2 regions of the Pseudodesulfovibrio profundus genome follow, and region 1 is predicted to be linked to the other one. Evidence: predicted binding sites of a transcription regulator. Region 1 holds the regulator's gene; the other holds the start of a gene.
The links. Region 1 encodes sigma-54, which starts transcription at its own class of promoters, with help from an activator protein. Its sites were predicted from a motif close to CTGGCACGGNNNNTGCTT; they were not measured.
Positions count from the first base shown of each region.

Region 2: DPRO_RS05500 (THxN family PEP-CTERM protein) is a predicted target of sigma-54. The motif match lies at 2,664-2,681, and genes of this name have one in related genera.

Region 1 is NZ_LT907975.1:339,564-354,818, reverse strand. It holds gene DPRO_RS01725 (MinD/ParA family protein) at 1-479, shown strand, start outside; gene DPRO_RS01720 (HU family DNA-binding protein) at 611-886, shown strand; gene DPRO_RS01715 (UshA-like (seleno)protein family 2) at 887-1,747, shown strand; gene dapA (4-hydroxy-tetrahydrodipicolinate synthase) at 1,791-2,672, shown strand; gene DPRO_RS01705 (manganese-dependent inorganic pyrophosphatase) at 2,820-3,740, opposite strand; gene DPRO_RS01700 (PTS sugar transporter subunit IIC) at 3,837-4,511, opposite strand; gene DPRO_RS01695 (PTS sugar transporter subunit IIB) at 4,537-4,998, opposite strand; gene DPRO_RS01690 (PTS sugar transporter subunit IIA) at 5,007-5,444, opposite strand; gene rapZ (RNase adapter RapZ) at 5,447-6,328, opposite strand; gene DPRO_RS01680 (PTS sugar transporter subunit IIA) at 6,347-6,796, opposite strand; gene hpf (ribosome hibernation-promoting factor, HPF/YfiA family) at 6,800-7,342, opposite strand; gene rpoN (RNA polymerase factor sigma-54) at 7,380-8,786, opposite strand; gene lptB (LPS export ABC transporter ATP-binding protein) at 9,009-9,734, opposite strand; gene DPRO_RS01660 (LptA/OstA family protein) at 9,734-10,561, opposite strand; gene lptC (LPS export ABC transporter periplasmic protein LptC) at 10,571-11,176, opposite strand; gene DPRO_RS01650 (KdsC family phosphatase) at 11,177-11,704, opposite strand; gene kdsA (3-deoxy-8-phosphooctulonate synthase) at 11,697-12,506, opposite strand; gene DPRO_RS01640 (CTP synthase) at 12,507-14,150, opposite strand; gene DPRO_RS01635 (phosphoribosylformylglycinamidine synthase subunit PurQ) at 14,324-15,139, shown strand; gene DPRO_RS01630 (nucleoside deaminase) at 15,155-15,255, shown strand, end outside.
Region 2 is NZ_LT907975.1:1,119,974-1,135,228, reverse strand. It holds gene DPRO_RS05520 (IS5 family transposase) at 1-389, shown strand, start outside; gene DPRO_RS05515 (HD domain-containing protein) at 656-1,309, shown strand; gene DPRO_RS05510 (histidine phosphatase family protein) at 1,306-1,911, shown strand; gene DPRO_RS05505 (DUF1499 domain-containing protein) at 1,949-2,395, opposite strand; gene DPRO_RS05500 (THxN family PEP-CTERM protein) at 2,714-3,592, shown strand; gene DPRO_RS05495 (TspO/MBR family protein) at 3,720-4,184, shown strand; gene DPRO_RS05490 (pyridoxamine 5'-phosphate oxidase family protein) at 4,378-4,755, shown strand; gene DPRO_RS05485 (GFA family protein) at 4,942-5,358, shown strand; gene DPRO_RS05480 (UTRA domain-containing protein) at 5,389-6,111, opposite strand; gene DPRO_RS05475 (extracellular solute-binding protein) at 6,400-7,458, shown strand; gene DPRO_RS05470 (ABC transporter ATP-binding protein) at 7,540-8,622, shown strand; gene DPRO_RS05465 (ABC transporter permease) at 8,624-9,478, shown strand; gene DPRO_RS05460 (ABC transporter permease) at 9,475-10,329, shown strand; gene DPRO_RS05455 (glycerophosphodiester phosphodiesterase) at 10,329-11,168, shown strand; gene DPRO_RS05450 (dihydrolipoyl dehydrogenase family protein) at 11,349-12,701, shown strand; gene DPRO_RS05445 (glycoside hydrolase family 15 protein) at 12,717-14,336, shown strand; one part of gene DPRO_RS05440 (IS3 family transposase) at 14,480-15,255, opposite strand, start outside.

The DNA of each region.
Region 1 (15,255 bases):
TCACTCTTGCTGGTGAGTACGACTACCTGATGTTGGACCTTGGAGCGGGAATCAGTCAGACCGTTCTGCAAATGGCATCCCTTACACAATTGCGAATTGTAGTTGTCACTCCGGAGCCAACATCATTGACGGACAGCTACGCAATGATCAAAGTCCTGGCGACCCAGCATGACGTGAAAGACTTCCTTGTAGTAGTCAACCAGGCCACTTCCGCAAATGAGGCCAAACAGACATTCGAGCGTCTTGCTGCAGCATGTAAAAACTTCTTGAATATCGAACTGAGAAACTTGGGTTTCATCCATCAGGACTCAGCTTTGGTAGATTCCGTTCGCCATCAGACACCTCTTCTGAAGCATGCACCAAACTCAAAAGCAAGCAATGATATCAGGCAGTTGGCAAGCAAGATCATGCGCTACCGCCAAGATAATAAAGAGCGGATTGCAGCACGTCCGATTTTAAAAGACCTTATTTCTTCGTAAAAAGTAAATAAGGGGTTGACGAAAAGAGCCAAATTTCGGCATAGTTAGTGAGAATTTATGATACTTTTACGTATCGATGTTGACAGCCGTGGTTCACGAACGCAGAAAACTCAATGTCTCAGGGGGACATCATGAACAAGAGCGAACTGATTAAGGCTCTGTCCGAAGAGAAAAAAATGCATGTTGACGAAGCAACCAATGTTGTTGGAGCTTTCGTTGATTCCGTTAAAGAAGCACTCCTCCGCGGCGATCGTGTTGAAATTCGCGGTTTCGGTAGTTTCAAGATCAAAGAATACGACGGATACACCGGCCGTAATCCCAAGACCGGAAGCGTTGTTCAGGTCAGACCCAAAAAGCTCCCCTTCTTCCGCCCAGGCAAAGAGCTGAAAGAATTTATCAACGAATAGATGCATTGGTTAACATATTGCCTGCTTTGTGGGGCACTTCTCCTGTGTAGTAGTGCTGCGCATGCAGAGCAACCGTTGTTGAGTATTCTCTATTCGGCAAATACGTTTGGCACGGTGCGACCATGTCCTTCATGAGGTGGTAAAACCATTGGAGGTGTGGCCCGGCGGGCCACGTATTTTTTTGATGTGCATCGTTCTACGGCTCCGACAATCAAGGTCTCTGGCGGATACGAGTACCTGAGTCCGGAGAGCACATCCCTGCCCCTTTCTGATCTGAAGGGTTTAGTAAAAGCCTATGACTTCATTGGCTATGATGTAGGTTTGTTATCAAAAGAAGAAGCTGCTTTTTTTGAAGAATCAAACTGTGTTCCAGATTCGTCCCGAAAAACGGCGGAGAAAGAACCATTCACACTGATCACTTTAGAGACAGGCGAAAAAATCGGTTTTTTGCGGTTTCCATCACTTGATGAAATCGACCAAATCCCAACTGATGCCACTCTAAACTCTCTTTCAGATCAAATCAAAAAACATAAGCAAAGCGTGAACTTGCTTATAGGTATCACAGATTGGGGTTGGAAAGTTGAACGAGAGTTTTTGGCTAGAAATCCGGAACATATTCCGGACATACTGTTAGGCAGTGGTAATGGATCCGGCGTCACAGGGCGTATCCTGGCCGATGGTAGATGTATTTGGTACAGGACATACAATAAGGGGAAAACGGTGATCGAGGTCAAACTGCTTGCTTGGCCCGACCGTACTAAACCTTTTGCATGGTCTGAACCTGAGAAAATCATCTCTCAATCAATCGGCTTAAGTGACAAATATTATGACAACCCGGAAGTAGCTAACTTTTTCAAGTAAAGGCTACTCACTGCAAACATGCAAGACATCCAGGAGGATGAAAATGGAATTTCGAGGAGCATTTACCGCTCTTTCCACACCATTTACGAATGGTGAAATTGATGAAGAAGCCTACCGCGCATTCATTGAATGGCAGATAGAACAAGGCATTGACGGCCTTGTCCCTTGTGGCACCACAGGCGAAGCCGCAACAATGAATCATGAAGAGCAAGGACGCATCATATCCATTTGCGTCGATCAAGCTAAAGGCCGAGTCCCTGTTGTAGCCGGAGCCGGTTCAAACTCGACCAAAGAAGCCATCCAGTTAACAAAGCTCGCCAAGGATGCCGGAGCAGACGCAGCCTTGCAGATTACTCCTTATTACAACAAGCCTACCCCAGGTGGACTGGTGGAACACTTCAAGGCTATTGCCAAAGAAGTTTCCATGCCCTTTGTCATATACAATGTTCCTGGTAGAACTGGCTTGAATCTGCTTCCTGAGCATTTGAAAATGATCGTGGACGCAGTACCCGAAGCTATTGCTGTGAAAGAGGCAACAGGAGACCTGAATCAGGCCGCACAGGTAATAGAGCAGTGTGGAAAGGATTTTAATCTCCTCTCAGGCGATGACTTCACCGTACTTCCCCTCTTGGCCGTTGGTGGACGCGGTGTGATATCCGTCATTTCGAACATTATGCCTGCTGCCATGAGTGGAATGTGTAAGGCTTTCTTTGAGAAGGATCATGAAAAGGCGCTTGATCTTAGCCTTCTTATGGCACCGGTGAACCGTGCCATGTTCATGGAAACCAACCCGATCCCAGTCAAAACATCACTTAAGATGATGGGGCTTTTCAAGGAAGCGGAATTCAGGCTGCCTATCGTTCCACTTCAGCAAGAGAATCTACCGAAGCTAGAAGCTGTGCTGAAAGAAGCCAAAGTCATTTAGTAATAGAGCTCACTAAAAAAGCGGAGAGGTTGCAACCTCTCCGCTTTTTTTTGGGCTTTTACCTACCATTATTTGCCCCCCTACTTCAAACAAAAAAAGCCCGGTGCGTATGCACCGGGCTAACTTTGCGCTCAATAACAGATCTGCTTAGCCTTCGAAGGCTTTGATGAAGTTAGGAGCAACCTGCTTCTTGCGGCTCATAACGCCATCCAGGTAGACAGGCTCGCCCTTGGTGGCGACACCAAAAGCTTTTTCGACGACAGTAGGATCGTCGGATGCGATCAGCATCTCGGAGCCTTCTTTCATGATATCGGTCAAAAGCAGGAAGACGGAGTGACGGCCGTCAGCTTTGACTTTCTCGATTTCAGCCTGGAGAGCTTCTTTGTGAGCATCCAGCATGGACAGATCAACAACTTCCAGCTGGCCGATGCCAACTTTGTTGCCGGACATATCGAAATCTTTGTAGTCGCGGAAGACCAGTTCACTGGCGGAAGCGCCGTCAACAGCGGACTTGACCTTGAACATTTCCATGCCCAGAGCTTCGATGTCTTCAACACCAGCAATCTTGGCCAGAGCTTCTACAGCAGCCTTATCCTGGTCAGTGCAAGTGACAGACTTGAACATGACGGTGTCGCTCAAGATAGCACACAACAGGATACCAGCAACGTTAGCCGGGATCTCGATGTTGTAGTAGTCGTACATAGCCTTGATTACGGTACCGGTACAGCCAACAGGCCAAACCCACATTTCAAGAGGATTCGGAGTGGTTACGTCGCCCAACTTGTGGTGATCAACAACAGCGATGAGTTCGCCCTTGTCCAGATTCTCGATGGTCTGAGAGATGTCAGTGTGGTCAACCAGGATAATTTTCTGGTCGGTAGCGTCAGTGACAACTTCCGGAGCAGCAAAACCAAACTTCTCAAGAACGAAAGCAGACTCAGGGGCAATTTCGCCCTGGGTGATAGCTTTGGCTTCCTGACCACGCTTGGTGAAAAGATCAGCAACAGCAATAGCGGATGCAACGGTATCCGTATCCGGATTCTTGTGTCCAACAACCAAAATAGCCATATCAAAATCCTCCTAATTAAATGAATCCTGATGAACAGGAAAAATCACTCGTTGAATAGAATGTGCCAAATATCACAAACTAGATCGGCTGCCAAGTTAAAAACACCCGGAAATAACGAAAACAGCGATGATTGTAATACCTGTAGTGAGGACAATGTTAGCTTGTTTCAGTCGCAATGCCATTAATCCGCCGATAGAGGCCGCTATCCACAAATGAGGCCAGGAAATTTTAATCGTGGTAAACAGCGTGGGATACAACCCTGCTACAAACTGAAATGTGAAATACAACACAAGCGTTGAAACATAGAAAAGGCCCCATGCAACAACAAACGTTCTGCCGGCAGATCGTGCGACGATTTGAGTCGGAATAGCGTCAGACTCTGGATTTCGAGCCCAATTGAGCAACCTGTTGTAGTTCACTCTCTCCCTGTCTCGAATCACTCCTTCCATTTTCGCTCCAAACCACGCCATGGGCATACTGGCGAAGAAAATGAAAACCATTTGAGATGGGGTTTCATATCCTAAAAAGGTCGCAAGCGATAATGCGGAAAACGTGGCAGCTGTCAGATGAGGAGGAATAAATGTGCCAACAGGGATCAAATCTAACCAGAAAAGCTCAAAGAAGATGGCAATATAGAGGCTGAGGGTGTAGTCACCTGTCAACACACCCCAGAAAAGGCCTACGACAAGCGGACGTTCAATAAATCCAATACTAATTACATATCGGAACAAGGAAAAGAGGGCAAAAAAAAAGCAACAATGGCAAACCAAGCAAAAGGACTTGTGACCGGCATACCTAGAACCTCACCTGAACAGGATCATTGGGAACACAACGAAAATCGAGTTCAACGCCTTTGCGTGATAACACTTTCAAACAGTGTTCATCGTCATCAGAGAGTGCAACACTTGGTGAAATTTGCTTTTTTCCAGGGCTGTAATGGACGTTGCCAATGTTTAATGACGCAAAGCAAAATCCACGGTCATATGCTTTTTTAGCATCAGAACAACTAGAAAACAGTATAATGACAGATCCACTGTTCTGACTGCCGAGAAAATCAATCTTTGCAGAAAGGTCGTCAATACCAACAAAAACACTGGTGACACTGTGTGGTATGGCAAGCGACATTATTTCTTGTTGGAGGGCATCTTTTGACAACTCATCGTTGGCCACAACAACAACTTCTGCCCCGGTATAAGGCAACCATGTTTCAATGATTTGGCCGTGGATCAAACGATTATCAATTCGAACAAGAGTCACGGGGCTTCCTATTTCTTAGTCCTTTTGCGCAGCATGGCACCAGCAACTTTGATACCTTGTGTTCCTGCAACGCGTACTTTCTCCGCCAATGGCTCCAAATCCATAGCCCTGCCCTGTATAGCTGCTACGAGCATCGGCAGATTCACACCGGTAATGACTTCCAGTTTTTCGGACTTCATGAGTGAAAGACTCATGGTCGTAGGAGAACCACCAAAAAGGTCGGTCAATGCCAGCACACCTCGCCCTTCATCTACGGAACGAATCGCCTTGCGGATTGACTCCATGGTTTCATCAACCCCCTTTTCGACATCGACCCCAACTGCAACACAATTCTCCTGTGGACCCAGCACGCTGGTGCCAGCCTCAAGCAGGGACTGCCCAAAGTCCCCATGTGTCACTATTACAACACCTATCTGTCGGGCTTTTTTCTTCTCTGATACAGTCATGTTTATCCAAGTTCCATGTGTCTGTGTTCAATTGTGACTGCATACCCTTTTTCTTTCAGTGTCGCCAGCAAGGACTCTGCAACAGAGACAGAACGATGACGACCGCCTGTGCAGCCCAGGGCCAGAGTTATTCTATAGCGACCTTCATTCGCATACAACGGCAGCATATATGTTATGAATTCAAGAAATTTTTCGTTGAACCCACGCCCTTCTTCACTTTCAAGAACATATTTTTGAACGGCATCGTCCAATCCGGACATCTGTTTGAGTGAGGCATCAAAGTATGGGTTCGGTAAGAATCGTAAATCAAATACGAAATCGGCCTCAGTTGGAACGCCATACTTGAAGCCAAACGTAATCACATGAACCCGCATTCCAGAGCCGAGTTCCTGAATAGCATCCCATTTGCTTTGAATGACACGTCGCAAGTCGTGAACAGAATAATCGGTCGTATCTAACACGAGGTCAGCATTTTGCCGAATGGTGCTCAAAAGCTCTTTTTCGTGCTCAAGCGCTTGTTCCAACCCCAAAGATTGACTCTCAAGAGGATGCATCCTCCTGGTTGTCGCATAACGCCGAACCAGTTCGGATCGTTTTGCTTCAAGGAAAAGAACCTGTGGTTTAAAACACAAAGCCTGGAGCTCGCGCAAAGCTTCATCCCAGCTCTCCACCAACTCCAATTGACGCATGTCCATGCCAAGCACCAGGCCCCTATATCGGGAGTCCTGCCGAATCATCAATTCGGCAATTTTGGCCGACATGCCAGCGGGCAACCCATCAATAGAGAAGAAGCCGAGATCTTCAAACACCTTAAGTGCGGTACTTTTCCCTGATCCGGAAAGACCGGTTACAATAACCACGGGAAATGAATTGCATGTACTCAAGAAGAGACCCTTTGCGAATTATACGTCTTGTAGAAGCTTCCAGAGTTCTTCAACATCTTTGGCTTCCATGAACCGTTCTCGAAATTCTTTATCTTTAAGCACTCTGGAAATCTGAGCGAGTATCCGAAGATGCATCCCCGCGATTTGCTCGGGAGCAAGCACCAGGAAAAAAATAGAGCACGGACGATTGTCCAGCGCTTCAAAGTCAACCCCTTCAGGGCTTCTTCCTACGACAACAACGACCTTTTCCAGGTTCTCCAGTTTACCATGAGGAATGGCAATGGAGTCTCCGATGCCCGTAGTGCCGAGTTTTTCACGATCAAGAAGGACACGGACTGCGTAGTCCGTGTCCAATTCGGAAAGAGCTTTACCCACAGGGGATATGAGTTCCATCAAAACCCCCGACTTTGAGTCGGAAGTCAGATTGGGAAGGATCAAATCCTTCTCCAGATAATCACCTAATTTCATAATTTAATTACCAGGATCAATCAGGCCGTAATCGCCGTTCTTCCGCCTGTAAATGACATTAACACCTTCTGTTTCCGCATTCAGGAATACGAGGAAATCATTGTCGAGCGAATTCAGTTGCAATGCAGCCTCATCAATGGACATTGGCTTGGGTTCATATGTGTCGGTGCCAACAATGGTAGGTCCGGCCTCCCGATTGCTTTCTTCATAAGCGAAGAAATTGGTCTGCACCTTGTTGCCTCGCCCGGAACGGACGCGAGACTTCATCTTTTCACGCATCTTTCGAAGTTGTGCTTCCAACTTGTCAACGACCATATCAATGGTCGCATACATGTCTTCGGAGTCTTCATACGCTGATATATGGATATTATCGGCATTCAGGATAACATCGGCCTTATGGCGAAACTTGTCGACCGACAGGTTTACCTGAAGATCGGCCTCATCGGAGTCGGAGACGAACTTGCCTACCTTTTCAAATCGCTTTTGTGCATAGCCCTTCAAATGATCGGACGGCTCAAAATCCTTGAAAGTGAAGCTTATGTTCATGTGCTACCTCCTGTTTATAGGTCCAACAAGTTCAAAATCAGAAGTACTGCTTGCGCTTGGACGAAGATGGAATCCCCATTGCTGAGCGATACTTGGCTACGGTACGCCTGGCGATGTTCACCTCAAGCTTATCCTTGAGTATTTCGCCAATTTTTTCATCGCTCAACGGTTTCTTCGTATCTTCTTCGGCAATCATCTGTTTAATGAGTGCCTTAACGCTCTCCGAACCCACCTGGGAACCATCGTCAAGATCCAACGCACTGTTGAAAAAGAACTTCAACTCAAATATCCCGTGCGGAGTGGAAACATACTTGCTCGTGGTAATCCGGCTAACGGTGGATTCATGCATTTCGATGTCTTCAGCAACCTCCTTGAGTATGAGTGGCTTCAACTTTGTGACGCCCACTTCAAAAAACTCTTTTTGAAAACGAATAATACTTTCAACTACTTTATACAAAGTTCTCTGCCGTTGGTACAGACTTTTCATCAACCAGGCTGCAGAACGCATCTTTTCTTGAAAATACTCTTTCTCTTTCTCGACAGCTCCGCGCATGGAGTCCATGTAGAAAGAATTCATTTGCAGTCTCGGCATCCCATCTTCATTCAGAATGATGACAAACTCATCACCATACTTGTAAACGAAAACATCAGGACTTACATAGTGCGGTTCAGTACTGGAAAAATTGGTACCGGGCATCGGATCAAGTGTCTGCATGAGATCAAGATATTCCTTGAGTTCTTCCATGGATATCTTGAACTTCCGCGCCAACGGCTTGTATCGATTCTTTTCGAGGTCTTCCAGGTGATCCCTGACAAGGGATTGGAGGATGGGATCGTCGTACCCAAGAACCTCCATCTGCACTTCCAAACACTCTTGGGGGGTCCGTGCGCACACACCAACCGGATCGAGGCGCTGAATGCGATGAACAAGGTTGTCGATTTCCTCATCCGTTGCGGGGACCATGGATCGTATCTCATCATTGGATGCCTGGAGGTATCCATTATGATCGATATTCCCTATGACCGCTTCGCCTATTTCAATCTCTCGCTCAGTAAAATTGGACAAACGCATCTGCCAGTGGAGATGACCTTCCAGCGAGGGCTTGGATGCCAGGCGAGCTTCAAACGACACCCCTTCTTCCGGGACTTCAGAGTCCCTGGATGCCGCTTGCTTGGATGTACTGGAAAATTCACCAAGATAGTTTTCCCAGTCAGCAGTCCGAACAAGTTCCTCTTCAGCCTGGGACTCTGTCAACTCTTCTCGCTCAGGAATTTCAGTTTCCGTTTCTGCTTCATCCAGAAACGGATTCTCCATCAATTCCTGCTGAACAGTCTCCAGCAGCTCCAAACGCGAAAGTTGCAGCAGCTTGATGGCTTGCTGCAGCTGAGGCGTCATGACCAGTTGCTGCGAGAGCTTGAGTTGTTGTCTAAGTTCGAGTCCCATATACCAGCCTTAAGGCATGCTTCCAAATACTGCCTAAATTGAATCCATTAATAAAAACCAAATAACTTGAATATCATTATGACACACTGAAAACCATGTGGCAAGCGTGCAAATATAACTATTGAAAAATATGAACTATTTTACAAACAATCGCCCCATGAAAAAAGTGTACCAACGTTTACATGGAGTGTAAATCGACTTATCAAAATAAGGCTTGATAAACTACAATCTGAAGTCTTCACCAAGATAAATTTGCCGAGCCTGACTGTCTTCAACAATCTCCTCTGGCGTACCTTCAAGAATTACCGTTCCCTCATAGACGAGATATGCCCGATCACAAATATTCAAGGTTTCTCTGACATTATGATCGGAAATCAGGATACCGATCCCCATGCTTTTCAAGACTGAAATGATTTCCTGAATATCGATTACAGCAATCGGGTCGATTCCGGCAAAGGGCTCGTCGAGAAGAATAAACTTCGGATTCATTATCAACGCCCGAGCGATTTCCAAACGACGACGCTCACCACCAGACAAAAACATGGCTGGTTGATCCGCCAATTTCGTAATCCGGAACATCTCCATCAATTCTTGAGCACGGGCATTCTGGTCTGCTCGGCTCAGAGCTGTTTGTTCCAATATGATTTCAAGATTCTGTCGTACGGACAGTTTTTTGAAAATGGAACTCTCCTGAGGCAGATAGCTGACCCCCATTCGGGCGCGTTCATGAAGAGGTTTATTGGTGAGAGGCTCATCACGCAGTGTCACCCTACCTGTATTAGGTTTGACAATGCCAACGAGCATGTAAAAGGTGGTCGTCTTGCCTGCGCCATTTGGCCCCAACAACCCAACGACCTCCTGGGGGTTCAACTCTAGGTTGATAGAGTGAACAACCTCTTTTTGCCCATATCGCTTGGACAGATCAGCAGCAACAAGACCCTGTGACATTATGGTACCTTCACGCCTTCCGGGGTCATGAAGACAGCCCGCACACGCTTTCCGTCACCACCGACAACTTCACTACGGTTTTCACGTGCATAAAAATTGATAACGTTACCACTCAGGCTGTTGGAACCATCCTGAAGTTTGGGGTTGTCTTCCATCTTGAGGAGCTGACTGGAAACATAATACGTCAGCTTTCCGCAGGATCCTTTGGATGTTCCTTTCTCTGCACGGACATTGCCCTCTGCAACGATACGATCAATGGAATCAGAGGTTAATGATGAACCTTGAGTGGTAGTGAGGAATGCCGTCAGCTTCTCTGACCAGAGGGTCAGCTTTCCATGAATTGCTACGACGTTGCCGACAAAGGACACGGTCTTTTTCGCCTCATCGTATATCATTCGATCTGAAGTAATCTTTACAGGTGCCCCTGTAGCTTCGAGTCCCCCACTACTTTTAGCCTTTTCAGGCTGTGCGCTCACTCCAGATTTGATTTCTCCAGTACCTGATACTCCGGAACTCTCTTTGCCTGCCCCACTCACAGGAACCAAGTATGCTGCATTGGCATATCCGACAGCATTATTCAAATCCCTGACTTTCTCATTGAGGTTGAAAATCGCGTACCAATCATCTTTCAGGAAATCGACTTTGACACGTTGCTTTTTCGCAAGCGTGACCACGTGTTCACCTTGAGGGGATCGTTTATCACGAACATTCAAATTCGCGGTTGCTTCTCGAATCTCGCCCCAATCCTGAGCCATAGCAAAACCAAAACTGCAAAATAACAGCAAAAAACTACATAGAACGACATGAACAATTCTCATGATTTGCATATGATTTCCCTACTCTTTGAATGGGGTTCCCTCTAGATTATTGGATGCAAGCAAAGCAACGACATTTCCGGCAGCGAGCATTTGGCGTGTAGCAAGATTGATTTCTACAGTATCGGCGGTCAGCGTCATGTCCGGTCGACGAACAGTGACCCCGCCCTTGAGGTATACCATTTCAGCGGAACCGAGGTACTCCATCTCTTTTGCCTCAAGTTCCATATCGCCAAAACGCCCTCCGACGTTCTCATACAATGTGAGGTTGTCCTTGCGTTGATCGACGATCCCTCGATCGCCTCTGACGTATACTTCCTTTCGATCCTCACCATAAAACGCCGTCAACTGAGGTCGTTCTACGCCAACAAGGCCCTGCCCCTGATTATACTTCGCAGAAGTGGCAAGCAGCTTCCAACTCAACGCACCTTGCTGTCCCTGAACCAGCTCAATATCTTCAGCTTTGATAGAGGATTCATCAATCAGTTCCTGCTGTGTCTTGTTGGTCTGGTCAGCCTGCTGAACCGATGATTCGGGATCAGTAAAGTACATTCTTTTGACTGCCATGCCGACAGCCAAACCGATGGAAAGGATAAGCAGCGAAATAAGCGCAGGACGCCTTTTCATTTAATCAACCCACTGCTTCTTTGCTTCTTCAAGTAGTCCTTGAGCTTCCAGCAAAAAAGAAATGGCTTCACGAACAGCCCCATCTCCGCCTTTGCGAGAAGATATCCAGTCTGCAGCGGCTCTTACCTCTGGTTGTCCATTGGGTACACTCATAGCCAAGCCGACAAGACTCATGGCTCCGAGGTCGATCCAGTCATCACCCATAAATGCAACTTCAGACGGAGAAATACCGATTTCATCACAAATTGATTCAACGATAGGCGCCTTGCGGTGATGGCCGGGATGATAGTGCTGAATACCCAACTCGCGTACACGAGTCTCCACTGGCTTTTGGTTGAGACCTGTAATGACACCAATCTCCAGTCCGGCCGATTGGGCTAGCTTGATCCCAAGGCCGTCCTGAACGTTGAAACGCTTCATGGCAAGACCATTGTCGTCATAATACAGGCCGCCGTCAGTCAGGACACCATCAACGTCGAGCAACAACAGCTTGATGCTTTTGGCGATCTCCACTGCGCGATCACTCATTGTTGATCTCCCAAATAGCCTTCAACCGGATCAGCAATGCTTCCACCTTATCAAGAGGCAGGCTGTTGGGCCCATCACACATGGCGTTTTCCGGATCAGGATGAGTTTCCATGAATACACCGTCGGCACCAGCAGCCACAGCCGCTGAAGCCAAGACAGGGACATACTCGCGCTGTCCGCCGGATGAACTGCCCTGTCCTCCGGGCAATTGGACCGAGTGCGTCGCATCGAAGACAACCGGGACGTCAAACTTCTTCATTTCAGATATGGCGCGCATATCGACGACAAGGTTGTTGTAACCGAAGGTTGCCCCTCGCTCAGTCAACCACACCTGTTCATTGCCAGATGCTCGAACCTTGTTGACGGCATTTTTCATGTCCCATGGAGCCAGGAACTGCCCTTTCTTGATATTGATGACTGCACCAGTCTTGGCTGCTGCAACCAACAAATCTGTCTGACGGCAAAGAAATGCAGGAATCTGCAGAACGTCAGCAACCTCAGCCACCCGAGCAGCCTGCTCAGGATGGTGGATATCAGTGACGATCGGCAGCCCTGTTTCCTTTTTCACTTCAGCCAGAATAGACAGACCATCATCCATGCCAGGGCCGCGAAAGCTCGTAACAGATGTTCGGTTCGCCTTGTCAAAAGAAGACTTGAACACGAGAGTCAGCCCTAAGTTGTCCGCAATCTTCGCAAGAGTCGATGCGGTCTTCAGGCTGATCTCTCTATTCTCAATGACGCACGGTCCGGCCAGAATGAACGGACCGGACCGGCTTGATTCATACAAATTGTTGAATGACAACTAGTTGCCCCTCTTTTCTTTATCCTTTTTGGCAGCTTTAATGAAGTCTCTGAACAAAGGATGCGGATCCATTGGCCTGGACTTGAATTCCGGGTGGAACTGGCAGCCGAGGAACCAGGGATGATCGGGCAATTCTACGATTTCCATCAAAGACTCGTCCGGAGCTGTTCCGGAAAGAACCATACCGTTCTCTTCAAACTGCGGAATGAACTCGTTATTGAATTCAAAGCGATGACGATGACGTTCATCAATATTGACAGTCTTGTAGGCCTCGTAGGCAACGGTATTCTTCTTCAGCTTACATGGGTAGGAGCCAAGACGCATGGTTCCGCCCTTGTCAGACTCTTCACACCGTGTTTCCGTTTTCTTGGTGCGGAAGTCATACCATTCTTTCATGAGATAAATGATATTGTGTTCCGTATTCATGTCGAACTCTTCGGAGTTGGCACCCTCAAGTCCGATCACGTTACGGGCAAACTCAATGCAAGCACACTGCATGCCCAGACAGATACCGAAGAAAGGCACCTTGTTCTCACGAGCAAACTTGATTGCCTGGATTTTCCCTTCGACTCCACGGGAACCGAAGCCACCGGGAACGAGGATACCATCAAGTCCAGCCATCTTCTTGGCGATATTCTTGGCGGTCAGCTTTTCGGAATTAAGGTAAACAAGTTCGACTTTTACCTCATTGGCAACACCGCCATGTACCAATGCCTCGTGCAAGCTCTTGTAGGCTTCCGTCAGGTCAACGTATTTTCCAATGATACCGATACGGACAGACCCGCTTGGATTCTGGAGCGTGTGGACCAGCTTTTCCCACGGCTCAAGCTCTGCGTTCTTTGCAGGGAGTTTAAGAAGAATGGCGATTTTCTGATCGACGCCCTCTTCATAAAACTTCTGGGGCACTTCATAGATGGAAGAAACGTCAACGCCTGTGAAAACAGCATCGGAATCAACATCACAGAACAACGCAATCTTACGCTTGAGGTCAGCTTCAAGCTCGACTTCAGAACGACAGATAATGATGTCGGGCTGAATACCGACACTGCGGAGTTCCTTGACCGAATGCTGAGTAGGCTTGGTTTTCAACTCACCTGCGGCCTTGATGTACGGAACCAAGGTCAAATGGATGTAGAGAACGTTCTCTTTTCCGAGGTCGTTCTTGAGCTGGCGAATCGCTTCAAGGAAGGGCTGACCTTCGATATCTCCAACGGTTCCGCCGATCTCAATCAGAGCGACGTCTTCACCATTGGGAAGGTTGATGACAGCCTCTTTGATGGCGTCGGTAATATGCGGAATGACCTGAACAGTACCACCGAGATAATCGCCACGACGTTCCTTTTCGATAACGGAGTTGTAGATCGAACCGGAGGTGTAGTTGTTCTGCTGGCTCAGGGAAGTACCGAGGTAGCGCTCGTAGTGACCAAGGTCGAGGTCAGTTTCGGCACCGTCATCGGTTACATAAACCTCACCATGCTGGAAGGGGTTCATGGTGCCTGGATCAACGTTGATGTATGGATCCAGTTTCTGGATGGTCGCTTTAAGCCCCCGTGCCTGGAGGAGTGCGCCAATGGATGCTGCGGCCAGTCCTTTGCCCAAAGAAGACAAAACACCGCCCGTGATAAATATGAATTTGGTTTTCATACGAAAGAAAGCCCCTTCGTTCTGCTTGAATTATATGGAAATACAGTAACAATCAACATGGCTCATCCATGTTGACTGTCACGCGCCGGACACGTATGTTGCAGCCCAGCAAATAGCTGCTTCGCAAATTTTGCAGGGTACAGCCACAAAGTCAATACGAAGAGGAGAATTTAATGGCCCCCGTTAATGCCTTAGTCATAACCGGATACGGTACCAACTGTCACAACGAGTCCGCATACGCTCTGAAAGCAGCGGGTGCAGACCTTGTAGATATAGCCTATTTTTCTGATCTTGCATCCGGTCATGTGAACATGGAAAAATATAATTATCTCCTCTGCCCCGGCGGATTTTTGGATGGAGATGATCTTGGCGCAGCGCAGGCTGCCGCCCTTCGCTGGAGATGGTCCACAACTGAAAATGGAAAGCCCGTTCTTGATCAGCTGAAAACTTTTTTTGATAATGGTGGAATAATTCTCGGCATCTGCAATGGATTCCAATTGCTCTGCAAGTTAGGATTACTTCCGGCCATTGGCGGCAAGTACTTTGAACGCCAGGTATCGCTGTCATATAATGATTCCGGACGTTTTGAAGATCGATGGGTTACTCTTAAAATCAATCAGGAATCTCCGTGCGTCTTCACAAAGGGTATTGAGTATCTTGAAGTACCCATTCGTCACGGTGAGGGAAAAATTATTCCCATGGACGATGCCATGCTTGATGAGATCGTCAAAAACAATCTGCACGCTGTCCAGTATGTCGACCCAGAAACCAGAGAGATCACTCAGGAGTACCCGCAGAATCCGAACGGATCTCCTTTGGGAATTGCCGGCCTGACTGACCCAACAGGAAGAATTTTTGGTCTGATGCCCCACCCTGAAGCGTATAATCACCCGACAAACCACCCGTCCTGGACCCGTGGTACTGATGGTGAAATGCCTCTCGGACTCGCCATGCTTGAAGCTGGCGTACAATACCTCAAGAACCAATAAGGCGCTTGTAGGGCAATGAAGATTACTCCCCCTCCAGATGCGCCTGCCGGATCATCCTGGCGAGCGTTGATGGATGTGGCATTCAGTGAAGCATGTAAAGCGGCAAAAACAGGTGA
Region 2 (15,255 bases), 780 kb from region 1:
TCTGTGGTCACATCACTCCCGCGAACCATTCGGACACGGGCGAATTCGAGCGGCTCGTGAATGGCGTCGGCCTTGATCCCGGCGCACGGGTTTATGCGGACAAGGGCTATTGCAGCGGGAAGAACCGGGACATTCTGTTTGATCGCGATTTGGAGGACGGAACCATGGACAAGACGCCTCGTGGCGGCAGGCTGACAGACTTCGAAAAGACCCGCAACCGTGACATCAGCAGCATTCGGCAAATAGTCGAGCGGGCCTTCGGCACACTCAAACGTGGCTACGCATTCTTTCGGTCCCGATACGTGGGTCGTGAGAAGGTGGAGGGAGAGTTCCACATCCTCGCCATGGCGTTCAATTTGAAAAAAGCTGTTCGACTGGCGCGAGCCTGAAGGGAGAGGTGCGTCCAAAATCCGGCATTTCGGCCAGAAATGGCAGGAAAAGGCCGGGAATGAGCCCAAGCTGGGGTGCGGTCAGAACATCAAATTGGGTGCGGAGCGCAAGGCACGGACGCGAAAAGGGGATGCGCAGAGGTCTCGAGTTCGATAGAACCCGTCCATCGATACTTTATCCTAAGTTCCTGGGAGACCGGGGCCATCCACCGATCATTAGCAGAAGCCTTATTCCGGAGATACTCGCACATGACGGCGAGGGCGGCTTGCGGAGCGTTCTGGAGAGGCATGATGCTGAAGCTCTGGACCTTGAGGTTGCTGATAGCGGTACGCTCCTTGATCTTGATCATTCCGATGATTATGAGCTCGCCTTGAGTTTGTACGGGCGCGGCCATCCCACGCCGGGCGAATGTGAACAATTATGGCTGATGGCGGGTGGAACCAGACATGTCATGGAGCACTGCCAGGCAGTATCGCGAGTGGCTAGGGCGTTGTGCGAGGCCTTTAACGAGCAGTGCAAGGCAACCCCGCTCGATGTTGGGCTTGTATTGGGAGCGGCTCTGACACACGACATAGGTAAAGGCACGAAACGTCATGAGGAAGCTGGAGCAGAGCTTCTGAAAAGGCATGGCTTTCATGCTGCGGCAGATGTAGTTCGCATTCATTTTGATACTGCGCTGGGACCGGATGATGCCTTGTTGGAGAAGGATATCGTCTTTTTGGCTGACAAGCTGGTTCGTTGTCACAGACCGGTCCCTCTGGAAGAACGATACCTGGAGAAGGTCAAGCAATACGCCCATGAACCCGGAGCAAAGCAAGCCATCCTTGGTCGTTTGGAGAGAGCCAGAGCGCTTATGGCTCGGTTCGAAGATGAGGCCGGCGACAGCGCCGAACGGTTGGCGCGGGAGGCGCTTTCGTGATTGTTCTCATGCGGCATGTACATACAGACGGGGGCAGCGGGCGGTGCATCGGCAGAACGGAAGTCCCGTTATCTGCACAAGGAGTTCAGCAGGCCGTTGAAGCAAGCGCTGTGTTGCGAGAATGTGGATTCCTTCGTCTTTGCACAAGTCCGGCAACTCGGGCCATCAGGACAATCGAGCCGCTGGCGGCCGAACTTGGTGTTCAAGCGGAGATTGTCCCTGAATTGAATGAAATTAATATGGGGGCGTGGGATGGACAGACCTTTGATGCGATCCGTACGCAATATCCTGCCGAGTACGTTCGTCGTGGCGAAAATTTCAGCGATTTCAAACCGCCGCGAGGCGAGTCGTTCAATGATGTTGCTGACCGGGCTATGCCGATTCTGAATCGATTGGCGTCAGGACCGCAACATGTGCTGGCGGTTACCCATGCCGGGGTTATTCGTTCTGTCCTGTGTCGAATTACCGGACATACAATGGACGATCCGTTTCACTATAGCCCTGGCTATGCTCAGTGCACGGTTTTTACTGCGGTAAATGGGGGTGTTGAATTGATTCAAACTACTGTCGACGTATCGAGTTTGCCATCCTTTCTGGTGTAGCAATATATGGTGTTTTGCAGTTTGGATCGGCTCGTCTTTAATTGTGGGCCAAGAATTTCTGTCTCAACTCTTCAACACGTTTTCTGTTAGCGTTGAAATCATAATATCCCACCCGTGATGCCGAGCGGATGTGTATGACGCCGGATTCCTGGTCATAGTAACACTCCACATCATCCACAAAACGGAAGACTTTTGAGGTGAATTCCGCCCAAAGGTATGGCCCCTCAATTGAGACAACCTTGCCTCCCATGGCGTTGATGGATTTGGTGAGCAGAGTTGTCACTCTCTTACTAGCACCAGTTGCTTCAATGGGGGCTATCGAATGAGCCTCATCCCCTGCTTGGGATGATACGCAGTTCTTTGCCTCCGTGCACTGGGCAAGTTTTCCATTTGTCACGCCAAGTGTCTTAGGCGGCTTGCTGAAGAAACCAAGCAGAAACAACAGCGCTATCGAGCCAAGTATGAGAGTGACGAGTATTTTCATTCTTTGAGGGATAGCACCCGTTCAAGTGTGGGGCAAGTTGGTGGGCGTTCTCATCAGATTAGCGGTACCCATAAATCAAAATGCAACGTGCAGCCCTCTGAGTTCGTTTTCCTACCTGCTGAGGATGGATTTTGTTTTGCATGCTGCTTGTTTTATTTGATTTGTAATAGAGTGTAAAAAAACCTGAAACTTGTCGGTATTTTTTACATGATTTGGGAATTTCCTAATGTGGTAAAATAAAAAGATCAGTATTTAAAGGTGGTTGCGTGTGGCATGTTGTGTGCATATTCTTCCCAACTTTTATAAGGAGAATCTGCAATGATAACCAATGTTTCTAAAGTCTTTATGATACTCTGCCTGACTATACTTTTTTCAACTCCAGCCCTTGCTGCTCAAATCACTCAGTGGGAATATTCGGTTTCTTATGAGTTTAATGACTATTGGAATCAGGACAATACCCAGACCGGGTTAACGCCAGAAAGCTACGTCAATGGAGCCGGGGAAACTGTTAATTCGTTGAGCTGGGGCGATGGTGATCAAAGCTCGATTGGATTCATTACCAAGAGTGGTACCGTTGATACCGGGACCACTGTGGATATCATCGACCACATGTTTCATGATAATCAGCCTGTTACCGGCAACTATTCCCTTCATGGTGCCATGATGGCTGCCAACCTGACGTTGAAGGGTATTGATCCTGTCACGGGTGCCGTGAATTCTTTCGATACAGTGCTAGAGTTCATGTTCTTTGAGACTGACAATACGCATATCTTCAATCCATCACGCAACAATGATGTGTTTCTGCTCGTCAATCCCGAGGCTTCCATCGAACAGTTCGATTACATGGGCTACAACTACACATTCTCCTTTACCAGTGGGCTTGGACAACTGGATATGGATTCCCTGGCGGGCATGGACCACAACGGTACCACCGTTCTCCAGACCCTTGAAGACTTGGGCTATGGGGATGTCACTTACGACACCTTCTTTATTTGGGCCTTTGAAAATGGTTGGGTCGACGATCCCGAGTACAATCTTTTTGGTTGGACCACGGTCGAGGGTGATACGACATATGCCAGCTCGCAACTGACTGTTGTTTCCAATGGTCCGATTCCGACACCGGAGCCTTCCACTTTCGCCATTTTCGGACTGGGCCTTGTTGGCTTGTTCTTCGCTGGTCGCAGAATTCGTCAGTAGCGGTTAACGCCATACAATCAATGAGCCCGCGGTTTTACTGCGGGCTTTTTTGTTGCCAATTTTATATTGTGAGTTGAGATGGTAATGGAATCGGGCTGAGAAGATGGAAGTGAAGGGGGCAGAGTCCATGGTTAAGCGGTATGGGGTGCTTGCAGTCTTCATTTTTACTCATATCATGGCAGGCTCTTTGGTAGGCTCGTTCTTTCCTCCCGGGCCTTGGGTCGAGCAGTTGGTTAAGCCGCCGTTTTACCCTCCGGCCATTGTTTTCCCAGTCGTGTGGACACTCCTTTATGCATCAATGGGTGTTTCGCTGTGGGTGTTCTGGCTTGCAGATGGCTCAGCCAAAGGGCAAGGATACCTGTGGTACTCGGCTCAGTTGGTTGTAAACCTACTATTCACACCATTGATGTTCGGTCTGCAAAGTACCATGTTGGGCAGTCTCGATACCCTCATCCTGGTTTTGTTTTTGGGAAAAACAATCACGCTTTTTTACCGTTTCTCACCAAAGGCAGCCTGCATTCTCCTTCCATATTTTTTGTGGACTTGCTTCGCTTCGGTACTCGCTATCAGTCTTTGGGTGCTGAATGGATGATCTGTACACCATTGATTAAGCAGTTGGTCAAAGCACTCGGCCATCATTTTGCAATACTCCATGCCTCACTCATTTCAAAAAAGGTTCAATATACTGACATGATGTGATAGTAGTATGTGTTACTGTTAGCGAGTGAGCGTATTGAAATGCGCTGATCGTCAAGATTAGTAATACACAAAAAAAGGAAGCTACTATGTCTGAATTGAGAGAATATTTCGACAACACCAAGGGATTTGGCGTATTATCTACTGCTGATGCCAATGGAGAAGTGAATGCAGCCGTGTATTCAAGACCACACGTTATGGATGACGGGTCGCTTGCGATTGTCATGAATGATCGTCTGAGTCACAGTAATGTTGTCGCCACGCAAAAGGCCCACTTCCTATTCAGGGAGAATTCCTCGGGATACAAGGGAAAGCGGTTGTCTTTGACAATGTTGCGCGAAGAGGAAGATACAGAGTTGCTGTTCGAACTGTGTCGACGTTGCAAGATTGACGAAGAGCAGCCCACCAAGCGACGGTTTTTGGTCTTTTTCAGGGTGGATAAGGAACTTCCTTTGATCGGTTCTTAGCTCTGGAAGGTGAAAGACTCTTTTCTTAAAGGTCTGTTCAACTATGTGACATGATCTGCGATTAGTATGCATTGAGGTAGACAGTAAGGGATTCTTCCCCTTAGTTATAATGAAAGATAGATTCCGGGCAGAAGGTGTTGCTTCTGCCCGGATTCCTTTACATCATGCCATGAAATGAGGTGAGTGATGGTATATGCAGGATCGTGTCTGTGCGGAAAGGTCGCCTATGAAGTGACTGGTGAGTTTGAGAATTTCTTTCTGTGCCACTGTGAACGTTGTCGAAAAGATACCGGCTCTGCCCATGCGGCCAATCTGTTTTCAAAAACAGCAGAACTGCGTTGGCTTAAGGGAGAGGAGCTTGTTCGGACCCATGATTTTGAATCCAGCGGTCATATCAAAAGTTTCTGCACTCAATGCGGTTCCGCGCTTCCCAACCTTCAGATGGATGGAACGCTGCTGGTCGTGCCTGCCGGTAGTCTTGATTGCGATGTTCCGATACAGCCGGATGGTCATATCTTTTACGAGAGAAGGGCGAACTGGGATGAACATTTGGAGTTGGTTGAGCGATTTGATCGGCTCCCCGGAGAAGAGGGCGATTCCTGATTGCACAGTCTGCTGCACGGATGTGTCCTCTTATGAAGAAAAAGTGCTCCGTAGTTCAATCGAATCTGCTCGCCAGTATTCGTAATCGACCTGCACGATGCGTCCCTGTTGCGAGTTTTTGATGCGTCGGAAAAATATCCCTGGGGAGTGTGTGGGCAACCCAATGTGGCTGGCGGTTTCCTCCTCCATGTTGATGGGACGGATCAGTAAATCCTTTTGGTACAGATGGATGGAATAATCCTCCCGTAGAACATCTGTCATGGGACGTGAGACAATTTTCGGCAGAAATCCCGGACAGATTTCAGCCAGAAAAAAGTATTCCGAATAATATACCTGATGCCCGTCCAGGCTGCCTGTTTCAAAGACGTGAAACAGCTCCGTTCCTTCCTCTACATTGAATAGCTCTTGCAGTTCGCCGGTCGCCTGCATGGTTCCGCTTTCCAGCACCTGCCAGGCTGGGGTGAACCCTTGTTTGCGAGCCAGTTTATCAAAGTTCACGTGTTCCTTGCTTGGGTCAAATACCAATCGCTGACCGCTGGCAAACCATCCCTTGCGCCCTGATCGATAAATTTTCCCCTCTCGTTCGAGGATGCCAAGCGCATGACGCACAGTGTTTCTGTTGAGGGCGAACTGCTTGGTTAAATCGCGTTCACTGGGGAGTTTTTCATGAGGGGAGAGCTTCCCTTTGCGTAAAAGTTCCAAAATGAACCTTTTCAACGTAAGGTACTGTGGTTTTTCTTTTCTTTCTCCCATGATGTACTGATATTATATATATTTATGATATATGGCAACTGGTCAAATCGTTGCCGCATTGACAAGTAGTCGCCACAAAAATGTCAAGAATTACCAGTTCATGTTGCATATGTTGGTCGAGTTGGGTTAACCCAATCTGATAGGTTTGATGGAACTTTTATCCTTTCATCCGTCGTGAAACGGCGTATGATGAGTCCCATTCTTATCCGGGTATCCTTCGTTACGTTGATTAAAATGGTGGCAAGTGTCTTGTGTCAGTTTTTGTTCACAAAATGATGGAGTTTGATCATGAAGAAAATTGTTGTATTCGCTCTACTGTCCCTGTTCGTCATGACTGGTGCGGCCCAGGCGGAAACGTTGAAACTGTTAACCTGGAAGGGGTATGCTCCTCAGAAATTGATCGATGCATTTGAAAAGGAAACCGGCATCGATGTGGAAGTCACGTTTTCCAATAACGAGGAGATGATCGCCAAGCTCCGGGCTACCCGCGGTGCCGGGTTCGACTTGGCTCAACCATCCCAGGACAGGATCGCTTCTGTTCAAAAGAAATTCAATCTCTATCAACCCCTGGACTACTCCAAAATAGACAGCTCCCTGTTCATCCCGTCCATGCTTGAGGCGGTCAAAAAGAATACTCGCGTGGGCAGTGATTCCTATGCGGTACCGTTCTGCTGGGGAACCTCCGGCCTCATCGTCAATAGCGACAAGGCTGCCGAAGCTGATTCCTTCAAGGCGCTGATTGATCCCAAATACAAAGGTCGTGTGAGCTACCGTCTGAAACGGCCCACGCTGATCGCCATGGGCTTTGCTCTGGGGTATGACCCGTTCGCACTGTATGACGACCCTAAAGCCTACAAAGAGATGCTCGACAAGATTGCGGATGCAATGATCGAAGCCAAGCCTGTGGTGAAGAATTACTGGGCTAACGGCGATTCGCTGCTGGAATCCATGCGCTCGGAAGAGGTTTACGTTGCCATGGCATGGGATGCCGGTGGATGGAAGCTGCATGGCGATAACAAGGCAATTGACTTCAAGGCTCCCAAAGAGGGTGCTCTCGGCTGGATCGATACGTTCACCATTCCCTCCAAGGCCAAGAATGTGGATGCCGCCTACAAGTGGATCAACTTCATCATGAAGCCTGAAAACGCCGGGTATTTCTCTTCTCAGGAAAAGTACGCCACGGCATCCCAGGGCGCTCTGAAGTACACGGATGAAGCTGTGGCCGCCAACTTCGATCGATCCTTCCCGCAGGCCACCATCGATAATATCAAATGGTATCCGCCGGTTCCTGCCAAGCTGGAAAGCATGGAAGGTAAAATCCTGGATAAGATCAAGGCCGCCCAATAGCGGAATAGTCTGAATACCTGTAAGTAGAGGCGGGGAGTTGTTTGACTCCCCGCCTTGTTCAATCCTCAACCGAACAATACTATGACCAACGATCTATCCGTACGAAATATGGTGAAGCGATTCGGCGACTTCCTCGCTGTCGACAATGTGAGCTTTGATGTTCCAACTGGTTCATTCTTTTCGATTCTCGGCCCCTCCGGCTGTGGCAAGACGACCTTGCTGCGGATGATTGCCGGTTTCGAGGCACCAACATCAGGGAGCATTGAAATTCGCGGGGAGGATATGCTTGGCGTTCCTCCGAACAAGCGTCCCGTCAATCTGGTTTTTCAGCATCTGGCTTTGTTTCCGATGATGAATGTCGCCGATAATATTGCCTTCGGGTTGAAGCGGCGGGGTGTTGATGCACCGACGACCAGCAAAAAAGTCGAAGCCATGCTCGAACGAGTGGGGCTGCCAGGGTACGGCTCCAAGCAGATCAATCAGTTATCAGGTGGGCAGAAGCAGCGAGTCGCAATTGCTCGCTGTCTCGTACTGGAACCATCTGTTCTGTTGCTGGATGAACCTCTGGGAGCGTTGGATCTCAAGCTGCGTGAACAGATGAAGGTGGAGTTGAAAAAGCTCCAGAACAAGGTGGGGACCACATTCATCTATATTACGCATGATCAGTCCGAGGCTTTGGTCATGTCTGATCGGGTGGCTGTCATGAATAATGGCCGTTTCGAGCAGGTTGGAACCCCACAGGAATTGTACGGTGAACCCGATACGCCTTTTGTGGCGCAGTTCGTTGGGGATACCAACAAGTGGAGCGGTGTCGTGACGCAGGGACTGTCCGGTGACGTCTTGGTGACAACTGACGAAGGGTATTCGTTTCGGGCCAGGTCGCATACGCCGTGTCATCAAGGGGCGCGGGTTGATCTTTTTCTGCGACCTGAAGCGATGGTCATCGAACCCCGTGACAAAGAGGGCTTGAATGTCTTTGATGTGACAGTGAAAAGTATTCTGTTTGATGGAGCCAACAGTCGTCTGTTGACCCTGACTGAACAGGAGCACGAACTCATTGTGACACTGCCGCAGAATCGGCGGTTCGACCATATTGAGCCGGGCAATGTGATCACAGTGGGGTGGCATCCCGAATCGGGTGTCTGTTTTGAGGCGGAGGGGTGATATGCCGCGTTCACGTCTTGCATTCTGGATATTTTTTGCGCCGGTGATCTCCTGGCTGCTGCTTCTGATCATTCTCCCGCATCTTGATCTGTTAACCATGAGTTTTCGTGGGGAGAATGATTACGGTGATGTAGTCTGGACACTTCAGAATTACAGGAATTTCTTTACCGAACCTATCTACTGGCTGACGTTTGTTCGCACGGCTCTGTACGCTGTCATCACGACGTTCATCTGCTTTTTGATCGCCATGCCGGTCTCCTTCTATATCGCCAAACTGGCCAGATCAAAGGTGCAGGGGGCCTTGATGATCCTCCTGCTGCTCCCATTCTGGGTCAGTGAACTGGTCCGTATCTACGGATGGATGATTCTGCTACGCGAGTCCGGCGTGCTCAACTTCTTCATGCTGAAGTTGGGGCTCATCGATAGGCCCATCGAAATGCTGTACAATGACGCCACCATGATCATGGGGTTGGTCTATACTTCCATGCTGTTCATGGTCGTGCCGCTTGTTTCCGTCATGGAGAGTCTTGATGACAGCCTCATCGAAGCGGCCCATGACCTGGGGGCCGGGCAACTGACCATCTGGCGAACCATCATCATACCGCATTGCAAGCCCGGTATTACTTCCGGCTCCATCGTGGTGTTCATGTTGGCACTGGGGAATTACCTGACTCCCAATCTCATGGGCGGAAAGAATTCGCTCTGGTTCACGGAACAGATTTACAACCAGTTCATTGCCAGCTTCAATTGGAATCAAGGCTCAGCCTTCGGATTCCTGCTGCTTCTGCTCAGTTCCCTCATTATCTGGATTGGGCTTAAAATCACCCGTCAGAAACTTGGGGAGGTCGCATCATGATTCGCTCTCTGCCACGTAGCAAAACATACGACTTTTCATTCAACTGTTTTATTGTATTGTATTTTATATTCCTTTTTGCACCGCTTGTCGTCACCTGTGTGCTGGCGTTCAATGATTCCAATTTTCCGTCCTTGCCATGGCAGGGATTTAGCCTCGACTGGTTTGTGGCTGATGGACCGGATCGGGTCGGTCTTTTCCATGACGACCAGAATCTGCGTGCCATTATGACGAGTTTCAAGACGGCCTTTTTCGTTTCCATCCTGAGTGTTGTCGTGGGGACGTGCGCCAGCTTCCTGTTCGAGCAGGAAGAGTTTCGCTTCAAGGGGGTACTGTATTTTCTGATGCTCGCGCCGCTGGTTATTCCAGGCGTTATTCTGGGTATCTCGCTGCTCCTGGCTGCCAATACGGCTGGGACGTATTTTGATATGAACTTCGGTATCGATGTGGAATTGTTTCGCCCCAGCTTCTGGCTGGTTGTCGTAGGTCAGTTCTCTTTCATCACGACGTTCGTCACTCTTGTGGTTTCCGCACGGCTTCGCAAATTCGACCATTCTTTGGAGGAGGCTGCGCTGAACCTCGGAGCCACACAGCTTGGTGTTATTTGGCACATCACATTGAAGTTCCTGCGTCCGGCCATAATCGGCGCCGGAGCCGTGGCCTTTTTGATGAGTTTTGAAAACTTCAACACCACGTTGTTCCTCGTCGGATCGGAACCGACACTCCCCATTAATCTGTACTTGCAGGTTCGGGACGGAAGTACCCCGGTTATCAATGCGGTTTCCCTGTTGTTGATTGTCGGCACATCGTTGATGGCATTGGCCAATTTCTATTTCACCAAACGAGGTGAGTAGTGTTTTTCGACCATCTGCCACAATCCGGATATGTATGTGCTCACCGTGGCGCTCGGGCCCATGCTCCGGAGAACACAATGCTGGCTGCACAGCGAGGTCTTGAGTTTGGTGCCGATTACTGGGAGCTTGATGTTCACAAAGTCGCTGACGGCACGCTGGTGGTATTCCATGATGATGTCCTTGACCGCACCACGGATATCTCCACCCATCCGGATTTCTCTGACCGACGCTCAAGGCGAATACGTGACTATACTTGGGATGAACTCCAGAAGCTCGATGCCGGATCATGGTTCATAACAAGCGATCCCTTTGGCACTATTGCGGCTGGAGAGATGTCGGCTAACGATTTGGACTTGATGCGTGGGCAGCGTATCCCTTCATTGAAAGAGGCCCTTGCCTTCTCGCGAAAACATAACCTGCCAGTAAACGTTGAAATCAAAAATCAGGCCGGTGCCGCGGATGATCTGTCTATCGTTGGTGATGTTGTCGACATCGTGCATGAATTGAACGTCCAGGACCTTGTTCTCATTTCTTCATTCAATCACGACTACCTGGCTGAAATGAAAGCCAGATACCCTGAAATTCCATTAGCTGTTCTGGTGGAAAATAAACATCCGGAAGATATTGTTGCCTACCTTCAGCGATTTGGATGCACCTGCTATCATCCCGATTATCAAATGATTGATGTGGCGCTGGTTAGTAGATTGATGGAGCACGGGATTCGGGTGGCACCCTATACGGTGAACGACATGGATAGGGCGGTCAGTCTTGCCAGTGGCGGCTGCTTCGGGATCATAACCGATTACCCTCTTTCACTCAGACAGCGACTTTCCAGGTAGCTCCTCCAGTTCCTTCAAAATAGCTGATTGCACGAGTACAACAGGCGACTTGTTGTGCAAGGAGTCGTTTTGCCTTTACTTTCCCCCGTTTTATGTGAGTATGGGAGTAAATATGCAATGATTGGACTGTGACCATGAAGTCACTGCCTGGAGATACATCCACACCAACGGAGGTCCCAATTGAAGAAAGAAGAATATGATGTCGTCGTTATCGGGTCAGGTGCTGCCGGAGGCGGAGTAGCAAGAAAATGCAATAGTGCCGGACTGCGAGTTGCCGTTGTGGAAAGAGATGGATGGGGCGGTGTCTGTCCGCTTCGAGGGTGTGAGCCAAAAAAAATTTTTGCCGATACTGCCCATGCCGTAACGCGCGTTCGTTCCATGCAGAAGCAGGGCATCGTGGGCGATACGCGGATAGATTGGGATACGCTGTGGAATTACAAACACACATCGACGGAACCCATTTCCGATGCGGTTCGCGATTCATTGGAAAAAGCGGGCATAGCGGTCATTGCGGGGGACGCTCGTTTTGATGATAACGGCGATGTCGAGGTCCCGGGGTACGGAGTTTTGCAGGCGCGCAATGTCGTGATTGGAGTGGGTGCCAGCCCAAAGATTCCAGATATCCCCGGGAATGACCTGCTGTTGACAAGCGACGACTTCCTGAATCTCAAGACCATGCCGGATTCCTTGATATTTATCGGTGGTGGTTTCATCTCGTTCGAGTTTGCGTCAGTAGCCGCTGCTGTCGGGGCCAAGGCGACCATATTGAACCGGAGTGATCGTGTTTTGCGGGGATTCGACCCGGATTTGGCTGGCCGACTGGTCAAGGCAATGGAATCACACGGTGTGAGCGTTTTGTTGAACCACTCCATTGATGAGGTTGAGAAGTCCAAGTCAGGAGTTTCGATTGTTACATCCGGGGAGAACGGCAAAGAATCGTTCAGTGCTTCAATGGCAGTTGTTGCGGTAGGCCGTACTCCCAATATTGAATCGCTACAGCTTGACAAGGTTGGCGTTGAAAAATCCTCAGAAGGCATCAAGGTCAATGGCCGACTCCAGAGTACCAATCCACGGATTTACGCTGCCGGTGATTGCGTCGAACCAGGACTTGCCTTGACCCCGGTCGCGGCGTTGCAGGCGGATACGATCGCCGCAAATATTATCGATGACGCAGGCGAGGAATCTGATTTGCGCGGAACCGGATCAACTGTTTTCACCGACCCCCCGCTTATGGCTGTGGGGTTGCTGGAAGAAGAGGCCCGGGAACGCGGCGAGTCCTTCACGGTGTATTCCGGTGATGCGGCCAAATGGTCGGAGCACAAACGCATCGGCATGGATTATGCCGAATACAAAGTGCTTGTAGAGAAGCAAACAGGTACAATTTTGGGAGCCCACTATCTGGGCCAGCACGCGGAAGAGGTGGCGAACATCTTCGGGTTGGCCATCCGTTATGGTCTGACGCGGAAGGAATTGCTTGCCCATCCGTGGGCGTATCCTTCTTTTGGCTATGCTCTGCGCTATATGCTTTCCTGATCGGGATACGAGAGCATGTACAAGGATATTGGCGAGTATGGGATCATAGGTAATCTGCGAACTGTTGCGCTGGTGGCAGTTGACGGGAGTATCGACTGGTTCTGCTATCCCCACCTCGACTCTCCATCCGTTTTTGCCGCCATACTTGATGCAGATAAAGGTGGCAGTTTTGCGGTCGGGCCTGATGTGCCAATCGATAAGTTGCAGTGTTCTCAGCGGTATGAGGAGAAAACCAATATCCTTGTTTCCCGCATGGAGACCGGAGCTGGTGTGCTTCGTGTGACCGACTTCATGCCTGTGACCAAAGATCAATCCAATGATTCAGATTCAGAAGAGGCAGAAGGGACGCGCATTTTTCGCCGGGTGACGGTGGAGAAAGGACAGGTGTCGGTTCGCGTTCGTTTTGCCCCTGCCTATGATTATGCGCGTGAGAAGACTTCATTCTCCAAACTGGACGGTGGAGCAGTGGCTGTGGGGGGTGACATGGAGTTGGCTCTGACTGCCACCAGACCTCTGGAAATCCATGATGATGCAGTGGTCGGCACGTGGAGCATGAGTGAAGGAGAAGAGGCGTGGCTCCGCCTGGGGGCCAGTGCTCCCGATGGGAGATGCAGCAGAGAGGATAAGGCGTGCGTAACCGCGGATTCCGGGCTTCAGGCGCTGGAGTATACTACTGAGTATTGGCGGGAGTGGATGGAGAGAAGCGAGACCGAGTGTAATTATCGTTTCGATGAGTACACTGAAATGATTGAACGATCTGCGCTGGTTCTCAAACTGCTTCAGTACCGTCCGACAGGTGTTCTGGCAGCCGCTCCGACGACTTCCTTGCCTGAAGAAATCGGGGGAACCCGTAATTGGGATTACCGATTTACATGGATACGTGACGCTTCATTCACGTTGCAGGCATTTTATGAACTGGGTCATATCGCTGAAGCCGAAAAGTTTCTTGATTGGCTGCGATCAGTTCTGGACCGAAGCAGAAAGAGTGAACTACAAATCATGTATGGTCTTCGAGAGGATAGTCAGCTTGAAGAGCAGGAGTTGACGCATCTTGATGGGCATAAGGATTCTCGGCCAGTCAGAATTGGTAACGCGGCTGCCGGGCAGGTTCAGATGGATATCTACGGTGAGCTGATGGGTGTTGTCTCGCGTCTTATCAGTCATGCCGGGAGTATCAGTGAGGAGCATTGGGAGGTGCTCAGAGATATTTGTGAATATGTCCATGCGCATTGGCAGGACCCGGATGCAGGTATTTGGGAAGTCAGGTGTGAACCACAACATTTTATCTTTTCCAAGGTCATGTGCTGGGTCGCGTTGCAACGGGGCGTGGACATGGCCGAGCAGCATGGCTTCGATTGTGATGTTGAGCGTTGGGAAGAGGCGATGTCGGCGATTCGTCAGGAAGTCCTGGAACAGGGGTTTGACGCCCAGCGCAGTACCTTTGTTCAACATTACGACACCACGGAGCTGGACGCTTCCTGCCTGTTGATTCCGATCATGGGATTTCTCCCGTTTGATGATCCAAGGGTTATCGGGACTGTTGAAGCAATACAGCAGGAACTGCAGGATGGAGGGCTGATCCGTCGGTATACCAGCGAAGATGGCTGCGCCTCCCCCCATCCTTTGGACCACTGATCGGTCTTTTTAAGGTGGAGCCCGGCGTCCGAGTTTGTGCCTCCGAGGAGGCGGGTCGCCATAGCCGTTGTGGAGCGTAGCCCGTCCCCGTAGGGGCGGCCCGAAGGGCCGAGGGCGGAGCGGAGCAACGGCTACGAGCCAAGTCAATGAACATTCAAGTTGCCCCTGTATACGTCAGCGGGAGTTCTTTTGTCCAACGACGAATGACCGCGCTCCTCGTTGTAGTACCGAAAATAGCGCGTAAGCCCATGGTATAGCTCGATCCCATCACAGTACGCCCTGGGGTAAATATCCTCATATTTCACCGTCCACCACAGCCGCTCAATGAAGACGTTGTCGATTGCGCGACCTTTGCCGTCCATGCTGATTGCAATTCCCTTGCTCTGCAGAACTCCGGTAAATTCACGACTCGTGAACTGCGCTCCCTGGTCCGTGTTGAACACCTCCGGCGTAGAGATGCGCAAAGCCTTGTTGAGCGCATCCACGCAGAAAGAACTATCCATCGAGTTCGATAGCTCCCAAGCCAGCACGAAGCGGCTCCACCAGTCTATCACTGCCACCAGGTACAGAAAGCCGCGCTGCATGGGGATGTAGGTGATATCAGCGCTCCAGACTTGATTTTTTCGTTCAATGGCAACTCCTTTCAGCAGATAAGGAAACACGGGATGCTCCGGGTTGGGGACACTCGTATGCGGCCCTGGAGTAATGGCCTGCAAGCCCATCATCTGCATCAGTCGCTCAACCCGCTTGTGGTTGACCTGATGCCCTTGTGTCCTCAGCCAATCTGTCATGCGCGGCGAGCCGTAATCAGGCTGACGCAGGTACTGCTCGTCGATCAGACGCATCAGGGCCAAATTTTCATCGGATTCGGCTACAGGCTTGTAGTAAAATCCCGAACGGGAAATGCCTGCCAACTTGC